Pseudobacter ginsenosidimutans: one gene and its partner. The protein of the gene in region 1 interacts with the protein of each later gene in a pairwise test. Links are inferred from orthologs where the notes say so. Each region holds a gene or a part of one and is shown in the gene's direction. Other genes may lie near its edges. The genes, in order: FSB84_RS17905 and mrdA.

The links.
Region 2: the proteins of FSB84_RS17905 (region 1) and mrdA interact in binary tests that used the Escherichia coli proteins (3 or more experiments, as listed by UniProt). The link is inferred for Pseudobacter ginsenosidimutans from one-to-one orthologs.

What each region holds. Positions count from the first base shown.
Region 1 is NZ_CP042431.1:4,540,053-4,546,936, reverse strand. What follows is about bases 2,667-5,769. They hold FSB84_RS17905 (transglycosylase domain-containing protein), read left to right. Parts: upstream 2,667-3,065; coding sequence 3,066-5,474; downstream 5,475-5,769. Other genes in these bases: FSB84_RS17900 (TlpA family protein disulfide reductase), read right to left, coding at 5,601-5,769; FSB84_RS17910 (hypothetical protein), read left to right, coding at 2,667-2,888. Also shown: porW (type IX secretion system periplasmic lipoprotein PorW/SprE), read left to right, coding at 1-1,824; more of FSB84_RS17910, read left to right, coding at 2,100-2,666; more of FSB84_RS17900, read right to left, coding at 5,770-6,884. UniProt on the Escherichia coli protein: Cell wall formation. Synthesis of cross-linked peptidoglycan from the lipid intermediates.
Region 2 is NZ_CP042431.1:1,032,645-1,039,336, reverse strand. What follows is about bases 1,481-4,391. They hold mrdA (penicillin-binding protein 2), read left to right. Parts: upstream 1,481-1,859; coding sequence 1,860-3,923; downstream 3,924-4,391. Other genes in these bases: rodA (rod shape-determining protein RodA), read left to right, coding at 3,929-4,391; FSB84_RS04080 (rod shape-determining protein MreD), read left to right, coding at 1,481-1,788. Also shown: FSB84_RS04090 (rod shape-determining protein), read left to right, coding at 1-385; rod shape-determining protein MreC, read left to right, coding at 407-1,258; more of FSB84_RS04080, read left to right, coding at 1,255-1,480; more of rodA, read left to right, coding at 4,392-5,269; FSB84_RS04065 (MBL fold metallo-hydrolase), read left to right, coding at 5,288-6,034; FSB84_RS04060 (hypothetical protein), read right to left, coding at 6,113-6,541; FSB84_RS04055 (hypothetical protein), read right to left, coding at 6,552-6,692. UniProt on the Escherichia coli protein: Catalyzes cross-linking of the peptidoglycan cell wall. Responsible for the determination of the rod shape of the cell. Is probably required for lateral peptidoglycan synthesis and maintenance of the correct diameter during lateral and centripetal growth.

The sequences.
Region 1 (6,884 bases):
CAGGCCCTCGACCGCGCCAAAGCTTCTCACCGCGACGATTACACCAAACTCCTCTCCTTTTATAATTACGATCTCGAAACCATTTCCGCTGACCGCGATATCGATTCCGTTCTCTACAAAGCCAATGCCGGAATCCTGATCCACGATCTCAGAAATGCATGGATCGATAATTTATATATGATCATGGGACAGGCCTGGTATTACAAAAAAGAATTCGATACCGCCTATCTCACTTTTCAATATGTGAACTACGCATTCGCTCCCAAGGAAAAAGATGGATATGATATTCCCATCGGCAGCAATGCCACCGAAGGAGGCAACGCTTTCTCTATCTCCACCAAAGAAGATACACGCCTGCCCAATCGTGTGTGGAGCAGTCCACCCAGCAGGAATGAAAGTTTTATCTGGCAGATCCGCACTACCATCGCAAAAGATGAAATGCCTGAAGCTGCCGGCCTCATAGAAACACTCAGAAGCGATCCCAATTTTCCGGCACGCCTTCAGCCCGATCTCCGGGAAGTGCAGGCACTCTATTTTTATAACCAGCAAATATGGGACAGCGCCGCCATCCACCTGGAGAATGCGCTGGACAAGGCTGCCGATAAAGAAGAAAGGGCAAGATGGGAATTCCTCATCGGCCAGCTCTATGAGAAAGCAGGCAACTTCTCCTATGCAGCCGATTTTTACAGTCGCGCTGTGAACCGCACACTGAATCCCGTTCTCGAAGTATACGGACGCCTCAACAGCATCCGTATGCAGAAAGGCGATGATAAAGTGATCAACGAGAATATCGACGCACTTCTCAAAATGGCCCGCCGCGAGAAATACATGAGATACCGCGATCTCATCTATTTCACCGCTGCTCAGATCGAACTCGAAAGGAATAATGTGGAAGGCGCCAAACAATTGCTGTTGCTCGCCACCAAATACAAATCCCCTGAAAGCGATAATTCCCAGATCTCGAAAGCATGGATCCAGCTCGGAGACATTGCCTGGGGAGAAAGGAAATATGCTGAATCGAAATCATATTATGATAGCGCCACCGTTCCCAATCACCCGGTGCTGAGTCCCGAAGCATTTGCGGACAGGAAGTCTTCCCTGGGAACATTGGTGGAGCAGGAAACCATTATCGCCAGGCAGGACAGCCTCCAGCAACTGGCAGCCCTGCCCGAAGCAGAGCGCGAAGCCATCATCAAAAAGCTGGCAAAGAAACTCCGCAAACAACATGGGCTGAAAGAAGAAGATACCGGCGAAGCTTTTGTGAATCCTGCAGTGAACATGAACAGCAATAATTCCAATCAACCTGCTCCTGATCTCTTTGCCGGCGCAAGCGGCGCAGACGCAAAAGGGGAATGGTATTTCCAGAACCAGGGGCTCAGGGGAAAAGGATTCACCGCTTTCAAAAGCAAATGGGGCAACAGAAAAAATGTAGACAACTGGAGAAGGGCAGCCGCCATCGCAGCATCTCCCGGCAATGCACCAGCGCCCACCGATAGCCGAACAGCCATTCTCAATCCCAACCAGGAACCGGGAAAAGCTGCAGAGGAAGGAAGCGAGTTTTCTTATGAAGGGTTATTGAAAAATGTGCCGCTTACCGAAACACAGATGGCTGCATCGAACGACTCTATCGAGCAGGCACAGTTGAAACTGGGCATCGTGCTCGAAGAAGGCATCACAGATTATCTCGCAGCCGTTGACGTATTGGAAGGCTGGTTACAGAAATTCCCCTACAGTGTGAAAAAACCGGAAGCCCTCTTCCATTTATATTACTGCTATTCCAAACTCGGTATGCAGCAAAAGCAAATGCCGTTGCTCAGGAACTGAAACAGAAATATGAAGGCACCGACTTCGAGAAGATCGTAAGCTATCCGAAAGGCAACCCTGCCGAGAATGCAGAAAAAACAGCCGCTACCCGCAAATACGAAGGCATTTACAATCTTTTCATCGAAGGTAATTTTGCCGAAGCGCTGAAGCAGAAAAAAGCTGCCGACAGCATTCACGGCACCAACTACTGGACACCACAATTACTCTATATCGAAAGCATCTATCATATTCACGAGCGCCAGGACGATACCGCCAAAACAGTATTGCAGCAGATCGTGAACATGTTCCCTTCCACCGGCATGGCTGCCAAAGCGCAGAACCTGATAGATGTGCTGGGCAGAAGAAAAGAGATAGAAGACTATCTCACCAAACTGCAGATTGAAAGGCCGAAGGACGACAGCCTCGCATTGCCATCCGATGAGCTGGCCGTTCAACCAAAGAAGCCTGAACCTCCCAAAGTGGAAGAGGAAGAACAGAAGATCGTTCCGGATAAAGACCATGCTGCTTCCAAAATTGCAGGACAGAAAGATGCTGCAAAGAACAAAGACAGTATTGCCATCAAAGCGCCTGGTGTAGCGCCTTCCACCAATGTACCCGGCCTGGTGCAAAAAGAGAAGCCCTATATCAATCCACTTGATACGCTGCACGTGAATTACGATGCAGAAGTAGAAAAAGGTAAAAAAGCCTATGTGCTCGACATCAATCTCCCCTACTCTGTGGTGATAGTGATGACCAAAGTGGACCATGTGTACGTGACTGAAACGCGCAATGCATTCAATCGCTTCAACAAAACGAAATTCTACAACAAGCCGATCAATATCAACAATGAAGTGCTCAATGATTCTGTGAAACTGGTGGTGATGAACAGCTTCGAGAACGCAGCAGCAGCGCTGGATTATATGGACAAAGCCCGCAAAGCGGCGCCCAATGAGATCCCCTGGTTACCTGCAGCGAAGTACAGCTTCATGATCATTACCGCTCCGAACATGGAGTTGCTGAAAGAAACAAAAGATATTGACGCCTATAAGAAATGGCTGGCTGAATCATTCCCCGGACGTTTTTAATAATCCGCAAACCTGTCAGCTTACCAATGATTTGCTGACAGGTTTGTAGCATTAACAATATTTTATTCATTTTCACGGATCGCCTTTGCACCTGAATTCGTTTGATATATCTTTCGGGTTCAATTTTTGCTAAGGTTAGGTGACCTTATCCGGTTTTAAAATGTTAATTTTCTTTATATGACCCGAGCTGTACGGATCTTTTGGCGCATTTTCATTTACGGGGCCCTGGCAGTTGTTCTGCTCCTCGTATTGATCAATTTTGGTGCATTTGGCAAAATGCCTTCCCTGGCCCAGTTGGAAAACCCCAGCATCACCCTGGCCACAGAAGTATTTGCTGATGACGGTACGCCAATGGGAAAATATTATGTGGAGCGCGGCAACCGCAGCTATGTGAAATTCGGAGACATTTCCAAGAATGTGATCGATGCCCTCGTTGCTACAGAAGACGAACGTTTCTATGACCACTCGGGAATCGATGGACGAAGCCTCAGCCGCGCCATCCTGAAACTTGGCCGCGATGGTGGTGGCAGCACCATCACACAACAACTGGCACTGAACATGTTCGACAGTCGTTCCAGCAATATCTTTCTCCGCATCATTCAAAAGATCAAGGAAAATATTATCGCTATCAAACTTGAGCGCAACTTCACCAAACAGGAGATCCTTGCACTCTATCTGAATACTGTTTCTTTCTCCGATAACGTATACGGAATCCGTAACGCATCCCGCACTTTCTTTTCAAAAGAACCAGACCGTCTCACTGTACCTGAAGCTGCCGTACTGATCGGCATGCAGAAGGCTACTGCCACCTATAATCCACGCACCAATTATAAGGCAGCCTTCGACAGAAGGAATACCGTGATAGACCAGATGGTCCGCAACGATTATGTTACCGCTCCTGTAGCCGCCAATTTCAAGAAAGAGCCCATCAAGCTCAATTATAAAAAGATGAATGAGAACAATGGCATCGCACCCTATTTCCTGGATGTGCTGCGCAATGATCTCAAAGCCTGGTGTAAAGAGAATAAGAAAGAAGACGGCGAACCTTATGATCTCTATGCCGATGGCCTGAAAGTATATACCACCATCAATCCAAGGATGCAGCTCTATGCAGAAGAAGCAGTGGCGAAACACCTTCCTGTGCTGCAACGTGTGCTCTCGGCCCAGCGTAATATCAAGACTGATGCCGTTTGGAAAGGCAAGGAAAAAGTATTGGATGCCGCTATGAAAAGCAGTGACAGGTATCAGTCGCTCAAAGCTGATAAAGTGAGCGATGACGAGATCAAAAAGATCTTCAATACCAAAGTTCCGATGAAAGTGTTTGCGTGGAACCCCAAACGTGAGAAAGACACCGTGATGAGCCCGATGGATTCCATCAAGTACCACCACGAAATGATGCAGACCGCCTTTATGGTAACCGATCCGCAGAACGGACAGGTGAAAGCCTGGGTAGGCGGCATCGATTTCAAGAACTATAAATATGATCACGCCAACCTGAAAACAAAACGTCAGGTGGGTTCGTCCATCAAACCATACCTCTATGCCCTGGCGGTGGAGGAATATGGTTTCACTCCCGAAACACAATGTGAAGCCACACAGCAATACTTCCCTGGTTTCGGTTATGTACCAGCGAAGAATCGCGGTAAGACCGGTACACGCACCATGGCCAGTGGTCTCGCCTGGTCTGTGAACGAAGTGGCCGCTTATATTATCAAACAAACCACTCCGCAACGTTTTGCCGAGTTCCTGAAACAGATCAATATTCCTACCAAGGTAGATCCCTATCCATCCATTGCGCTGGGCTCCAGTGATCTCTCCCTTTTTGAAATGATGTGGGGCTATTCCATGTTCCCAACAGGAGGCTTCTCCGCGAAACCTGTTTATATCACCCGCATCGAAGACAAGAACGGACATGTACTGGCCCGCTTCGATACAGAGCGTAAAGAAGTGATCAGCCAGGCCACTGCCTATACCATGACACGCATGATGCAGGGTGTGGTGGATTACGGTACTGCCGCCGGCCTCCGCTCACGATTAGGTGTAGCCGAAATGGGCGGAAAAACAGGTACCACCAACGAAAACTCCGATGCCTGGTTCATGGGCTTTACGCCGCAGCTTCTGGCCGGTGTGTGGATCGGTTGCGATGATCGTTTTATCAAACTGGAAAGCGGTCTCGGCGAAGGCGGACAAGCCGCCCGTCCTATCTGGGAATATTTCTTCCAGAAAGCATTTGCGGATAAAACACTGGGGCTGGATAAGACAGCCAAATTTGTGCAGCCGGAGAATATGAAGACAGAATCTTTCTATGATTACTATAATATCATCGATCGTACACCTCCTCCCGGTGCCGAAGGCGAGAATGTAGGTAATGGTGGTGCTGATGATTTCTTAGGCACTCCCGATACGCAAAATATTCCTACTGAGTCCAAGCAGGCAATGGAAGAGCAGAAAGTATTGCAGGAAGCGTTGAACTCGAAGAACCAGGTACCAACTGGTAAGAAGGATTCAACGAAAACAACTCCGAAAGAAGATAAGAAGAAGCCGGGTTTGTTCAAAAGGATCTTTGGAGGGAAGAAAGATCAATAGATTGTCTGCAAACAGGCAGAAACTATTTATCGGCAAAATTATGTGACAAACGCCGCTGAATTAATAAACACACAGAAGCCGCCTCTTCAGGGAAGCGGCTTCTGTTTTTACGCGAAAATGTGGTACTTACAGGTCTGATTTTGGCAAATCCCTTATAACCACCAGTTCAACCTCTCTTTCGGTCTCCAAAATGTCCAGGCCATTTTTTTGCAGGCTTTTACGTACAGCATCGATATTTTTCAGGTCGCCGGTTTCAATGGTGAGAGAAACTAAATAGTTGCCATTCCGCATCAGTCCTGTTTCGTCAAGCACCACCACTCCCTGTTGAACATTTTCAAGCACTTTACGAAACTCCTCCACTACTCCGGAGAAATTGAAATTGACGAACCGGATCTTTCCTTGTTGCTTATCCAGATATCCCTTCTTTCCATTCTCATTTGCCGGCGCTTTTTCAAAATTGCGTACAAAAACATATGCTTTCATTTTCCTTTTTTGAAGGCTGCCTGTGATCCCCAATTTGTACGCCATGTAGCGATTAAGATCTTCCCGGAAATATTTATATTGATTCTTTTCTTCTTCAAACGGAATCCTCAGTTCATAATTGAAAACATTCCTGTTCTCCCATTCGTCTAAAATGCTGAGATCTTTGGGAGATTGTAAACGGTCTTGTTGCGAAGTTTCGTAAAGGATACGTCTTTTCCATTCAGTTGGCGTACGGTATGCAAACTGATACAGGAACCCGGCAGTGACGCCAAAATACTTGTATGTAATTGTTCTTGTTGTGGAATCGAACGCGAAGCCTGTGCCACCTCCTGATCCGTCCACATAATCAGAGAATACAGAACTCATCCGGAAGTGCTGGCCAGGATGGGTCTTTTCTATAAGCCCCGCCTGATTTACAGAATAACCTTCTAAAATAAGATCGCGTTTACGGGCTAATTCCAAAGATTGGCCTGATAAGTACTTCCGGATATTGGCCTCGTTCGTATTGTACCCACTCGTAATTGCCAGCACTTTGCCAGCAGTATCGATCCAAACATGATGAGGAACCGACTGATGAGGAAACAAGCTCCTCCATGCAGAATCATGGTAGCTGGCCATCAGGGTAGAAAGCCCCGATTCTTTATTAAACCTGGGCGAATGTCCCAACCTGCTTTTAACCTTGTCATAAGTCTCCGATGGATTCATCAGAATAATTTCGATCTGCCCGAGGAAGATCTCCTGTAGTTTTTCCATCGCAGGAAAAGAGCCGATACAAACGGCACAGTTAGATGCCCAGAAGTCGAGTATGACCAGTTTTCCTTTGTAATCTGAAAGACGGGGTGATTGCTTATCAGTATTCCGGATATTTTGAAACGGAAGATCAGGTACTTTGTCTCCGATATCGAGCGGTCTAAAGGAAGCTCGTTG
Region 2 (6,692 bases), 3.5 Mb from region 1 along the record:
GATCAATATCGGTGCCGCCATGAAGGACCTCGACAACCCGCCTGATGATATCCCCGTAAACGGCCGCGACCTCGTAACCGGTATCCCCAAACAGATCATGGTGAGCTACCAGGAAATCGCGGAAGCGCTGGACAAGAGCATCTTCAAGATCGAAGAAGCCATCCTCAAAGCCCTGGAAATGACGCCGCCCGAGCTGGCTGCCGATATCTATCGCAGAGGCCTTTACCTCACCGGAGGTGGCGCCCTGCTCCGTGGCCTCGATAAACGCCTCAGCCAAAAGATCAAACTGCCTGTCCACGTGGCAGACGATCCTCTGAAAAGCGTTGTTCGCGGAACCGGCCTGGCCCTGAAGAACTACGAGCACTATCCGTTTGTAATGCGTTAGGACTTTTAAAACTTACCTCCTTTGCGTAACATTTTTCTCTTCATCAGAAAATTCTTCAATTTCTTTTTCTTCCTGGTGATGCAGATTACCGCGCTGTATATGCTGTTTCATTACAATGAATTCCATGAAGCAGCATTTATGGGCGTTGCCAATGATATTACGGGTAAGATCAGCAAACGCTACAATAACGTTGAATACTACTTCCATCTCAAAAAGACCAATGAAAGCCTGGTACAGGAAAACGCCATGCTCAGGAACCTGCTCAAACAGGATTTTGAAGTGGCCGATACCAGCACAACTTTCAGGATGGACTCCATCCCTTATGATACTACCGGCATCCGCCGCAAATATTTGTACCGTGATGCGAAAGTGGTGAACCGCTATCTCATCTTCCCCAACAACTATTTCACACTCCACCGCGGAGAAAAACAAGGTGTGAGAAAAGATATGGGCGTGATCAGCCCCGATGGCGTAATGGGTGTGGTGGTGAACACAGGCGATAACTACTCTGTTGTAATGAGCCTGCTCCACCTGCAAAGCCGCATCAGCGGCCGTGTGAAGAAAAGCGGAGAAACAGGTCAGGTGTACTGGGACGGTAAAAGCCCTTCCACTATCTTCATCAATAACCTTCCGAAAAGCGTACCCATTCAAAAAGGCGACAGTATCGTTACCAGCCAGTACGGAACCTATTTCCCCCAGGGAATCCTGATTGGCACAGTAATGGAAATCATGAACGATAAATCCAGCAATTTCTACACCCTCAAACTCAAGCCTGCCACCAATTTCGGCAGTGTTGAGCATGCATTGGTGATCGAAAATCTGCAGGCTGATGAACAAAAGAAATTAGAAGAGGCAGTAAAAAAGAATCAATGAGTGATCTCGTCAGAAATATTATCCGGTTCTTCCTGTTTATCCTGATACAGGTATACGTGTTGTTCCGTATTCCACCGATCCACAGTTTTGTGGTGGCCTACCTGTATTTCCTCTACATTCTCTGGTTGCCCTTCAATATGCCGAGGATAGCTGTTACACTGGTATCTTTCCTGCTGGGGCTTTCACTGGATTTCTTTACAAAAACTCCGGGTCTTCATGCTGCACCCTGCGTGCTCATCGGATATCTGAGGCCCTTCCTGATCAATATCCTGATCCCGCAGGAAGGAGCTGATAAAAGCTATAAATCGCCTTCCCCCACCAGTATGGGATGGGCGCCCTATGCTACCTATGTTCTGATCCTAACTTTTATACATAATTTCTACCTGGTATTGCTGGAATGGCTATCGGTGAAATCATTTATTTTCCTCTTGGGTAAGGTGGTGGCAACAACCGGTATCAGCCTGTTGTTGATCATGATCACTGAACTGCTGTTTTACAGAAAAGAGAAATTCAGGACCAATTCCGCTTAATGCAGGATTTGTTAATTGTACTGGATACTTTCAGGTTGGTTCTTATTTTTGTATATTGATCTGCCAATCCTATGGCTCTATTTAATCAGTCGCGCAGTAATATCATCCGTCTCATCTTCGTTGGTGTATTCCTCATCATTATCGTACAGTTATTCAATCTGCAGATATTATCAGGGAAATACAAGCAGCTTGCTATGGACAATGCCGTATTCCCGAAAGTGAAATATCCCGACCGCGGGATCATTTACGATCGTAAGGGAAGACCCATTCTCAACAATACCATCATGTTTGACCTGGTGGTTACACCCAATGAGGCACGTAAAACAGATACATTCGGCCTCTGCGAGATCCTCAGCATCGATACAGCTGAGTACCGCAAACGTATGCTGGAAGCAAGGTTCAAGAATGGGCCTTATCGTCCTTCCATTTTCCAGGGCCTTCTCACACCCGAGCTCCATGCTCGTTTGGATGAAAATATCTGGAAATTCCCCGGCTTTGCGCTCATCGAAAGACCTGTGCGTGTTTATCCCTACAATGCAGGCGCACATATCATGGGATATATCGGTGAAGCTGATTCTTCCATTATCAAACGTTCCGGAGGTTATTATCGCATGGGCGACTACGTTGGCAGGTCGGGCATCGAAGCATATTATGAACAGGTGCTCATGGGACAGCGTGGTGTGGAATACCTGATCAAAGACAATAAGAACCGACTTGTAGGAAGCTACGAGAACGGCATCTTCGATACAGCTGCCATCGCCGGAAGAAATCTTCGTACCTATATAGATATCGATCTCCAGGTGCTGGCAGAAAAACTGATCCGTAACAAAGTGGGCGCTGTTGTAGCCATCGATCCAAAAACCGGCGGTATACTGGCCATGGCTTCCGGACCTACTTATGATCCCAACAGTCTTACCGGTTCCAACAAACAAAAGAATTACGGACAACTGGCGCTGGATGTAGCAGGCCCATTGCTCAACAGAGCTATTGCCGGTTTATATGAACCTGGTTCAACATTCAAACCATTGGGTGGACTTGTAGCGCTGAACGAAGGCGTGATCACTCCGAGTTACGGATACAATTGCGGAGGCAGGTATTATGGTTGCGGACATGGCAAACCTGCCTGTACACACAGCAATCCCGGCCACGCAGCCAACCTGCGACTGGCCATTGCCAATTCATGCAACTCCTATTTTGTTCAGGTGTACAGAAATACGGTGGACAATCCCAAATATGGTAATGTGAAGAAGGGGTACGAAAAATGGAAGGAATATATGAACCATTTCGGGCTTGGTGAACGTACAGGTGTTGACCTGGTAAGTGAGCAGGCCGGACTGATCCCTGATACCTCCCGGTACAACCGCGTGTATCGTGGTTCCTGGAACAGCTGCACCAACCTCACGCTGGGCATTGGTCAGGATATGATGCAGACCACACCATTACAAATGGCGAATGCCATGTGCATCATTGCCAATAAAGGATATTATTTCACGCCTCACTTCGTGCAGAAGATCGATGATGAAAATGCCGAGGATACTATGATGAGGCAATTCAGGAAAAAACACGAAGTGCTTACCAATATCTCTGATGAAGCATATGAAGCCATTATGTCTGGTATGCAGCAGGTGGTAGACGGCTCCGCGAGTCGTGCAAAAGTGGCTGGTATCGAGATCTGCGGTAAAACCGGTACTGCCGAAAAATATCGCGTGATCCAGGGAAGAAGGATCAAGCTGGATGATAATTCCGTGTTCGTTTGTTTTGCGCCACGCCACGATCCGAAGATCGCGCTGGCGGTAGTAGTGGAGAACAGCGGCTTTGGTAATACCTGGGCGGCGCCTATAGCCGGCCTGATGCTGGAACGTTACCTGAAAGACAGTATCCCTGCTGAAAGGATGAAAGAAGTTGACAGGATCGCAAATGCCAACCTGATGCCCAGCTATATCAAGTATCTGCAGTACGTAGAAGATTCAGCCCGCGCCTTCAACTGGGCTGAACGTTATAAAGACAGTTCACAGATCAAGAAATTCTATCGTACCAATCCTTCCCGTCCTCCTTTCCCTACTTCGCGGGAAAAACGCAGGACTGCCATGATTGTACCTGACCCGAGATTGTTCAACAAACCCTTCAACGCATAACTGGCATGAACCAACGAAATCCTGCAATATCGAAAGGCGTAGACTGGGTGATGTTCTGGTTATACCTCCTGCTGGTTGGCATCGGGCTGATGAGCATATTCTCCGTTACCTATCACGATGGAGATAATGTGATACAAACCTTTCTCGGTTTCAAAACAGATTACAGTAAGCAGTTCTATTTTTTCATAGTGTCGATGGTATTGGGGCTGTTCATACTGCTCACCGATAGTAAATTCTTTACTGCAACCGCCAATATCTGGTATGCGGTAGGTATGTTGCTTTTGCTGCTGGTATTTCCCTTGCACACGGCAGTGAAAGGAACTGAATCTATCATCCGTATCGGCGGGTTCAACCTGCAGCCGGCGGAGTTGATGAAAGTTTTTGTGAACATGGCGCTGGCGAAATATTTATCGCGTGTTGAAACGGATTTCAGCAAGCCGCGGTCACAGCTCATTGCAGCTGCCATCGTTGTATTGCCGGCCCTGATCACGATAGCGCAGAAAGAGACTGGCCTTGCACTGGTGTTCTTCTCTTTCTTCCTCGTGATGTTCCGCGAAGGTTTGCCACCAGGTTACCTGATCATTGGATTCTCACTGGCGGTGCTGGTTGTAGCTACGCTGATCGTGGATAAAGATGTGCTTGCTATTATCTTAACTGCCATTGCAGCCGGCGCTATTTATATATTGCGCAGACAGATTCGGAGAAGTCGTGCTGTGTTGTTCGTGATTGTGGGCATTTGGGTAGGGTGTGTGGGCGTGCAAAGATTTGTGGTACCATTCCTGTTCACCAAGGTATTGGCGAAGCACCAGGTGGAGCGGATCTTCTCGCTTATCGGTAAAGAGAACCCTTACGCGGCGCTCAATACGGTAGAAGGCGAAGAGGAAGCAGCTCCTGTTAAGAAGAAAGATACAGATTACAACGTTCGTCAGAGTAAGATCGCAATCGGTAGCGGCGGCTTTGTTGGCCGGGGTTTCCTCAAGGGAACGCAAACCCGTTTCGATTTCGTTCCGGAGCAGCGAACGGATTTCATCTTCTGTACCATTGGAGAAGGTTTCGGATTTGTGGGCAGCGCTATTGTATTGGGTATTTATCTTTTCTTATTGCTGAGGATCGTAACCATCGCGGAAAGGCAACGAAGTGTATTCAGCCGCTGTTACGCATATGGCGTGGCTTCGGTCTTCTTCTTCCATATTGCTATCAACGTTTGTATGACCATCGGTCTCGCACCTGTGATCGGAATTCCCCTGCCATTGATCAGTTATGGCGGTACTTCCTTACTTTCGTTCTCCATTATGCTGTTCATCCTCATCAGACTGGATGCAGACAGACAGATGGTGTTGCGTTAGAAACAAAAAACAGTGTGTATGAAAATTATTCCGCTCAGTGAAGGTTCGTTTACGATCGACAAATCAAAACTGTTTGTTCCTTTCGACCTGGATAATGATGACCTGCAGGCGCGTCCAACAGGAAGCCTCCTGGTAGAAGTGCAACCATTTGTAGTGATCACCTCTGAAGATATTCTGCTGCTCGATACCGGCCTCGGTTTCCAGAAAGATGGAAAACTGCAATTGCATCGCAACCTGATGGAGCATGGCATCAACCCTTCCGAGATCACGAAAGTGCTGATGAGCCACCTGCATAAAGATCATGCCGGCGCCGTAAGTGATGTACATCCTACTGATGCTTCAGCACCGCGGCAGTTGAGCTTTCCCCAGGCGAAATACTATGTGCAGCGAAAAGAATTCGAATTCGCTTTTGAAACTGGTTTCCCTTCTTATATCACTGAAGAGCTGGAATGCCTCCGCGATGCATCACAGGTACAATGGCTTGAAGACGATGGTGTGATAGACGGGTATATCAAATATGAAGTCACCGGTGCGCACAGTCCATTCCACCAGGTGTTTCGTATTGTTGATGGCGGAGAGACCGTTTTCTTCGGAGCTGATGATGCGCCACAACTCAATCAGATGAAAAGTAAATTCGTGGCCAAATATGATTTCGATGGAAAGAAAGCCATGGAACTGCGCAAGCAATGGTGGGAAGAAGGAGAACAAAATAAATGGACATTCCTTTTCTACCACGACGTGAAGAATCCCGTATACAAATTCTGATAAAAATAAAAAGGCTGCATCGTAACCTGGATGCAGCCTGATAGCTAACCTATGAAAAACACGAGTAGAGACTTGTTCTTATTCTGAAGCTCTGGCACCTTTCTCTCCTTTCTTCTGCCTGCGTTCCATCCATTCTTTTTTCAACATGGTGCCGAACTCTTTTTCAGCTTTATAGAAAGCATTCACTTTCTCAGGAGGTAATGCTTTGCTGAATTCTGAATTGTATTTTTTCCGGATGGCGAGCACTTTCTCTTCCACCTCCAGTTCAGGTGTGTTGTTCTTCCTGGCATCATTACGCACTTTGCGGAGCTCTTCAGCATATTTGTTATAAATGGGCCAGAACTTCTGTGCTTCTTCGGGCGACAGGTTCAATTTGCTGGTGAGATAGGCGATCTTGATAGCCGCCACCTTATTGCCGGCGCTATCCTTCTTGCCCGGACCGTTCTGTGCTGTAGCTGCAAAACAGAGTACCAGGAACAAAGAGAGTATTGATAAAATCTGTTTCATAATCTATTCCTTAATTATAAGCATTGATGATGCTGCCATTCTTTTCCACGTACTGTTGCAGTTCTTCGTCACTAACGTCGGCCAGCAGATCATGCATGTCATTGTTATCAAATTCGGTATAAGCTATCGTGTTACCGGCGATCTCCGCAGC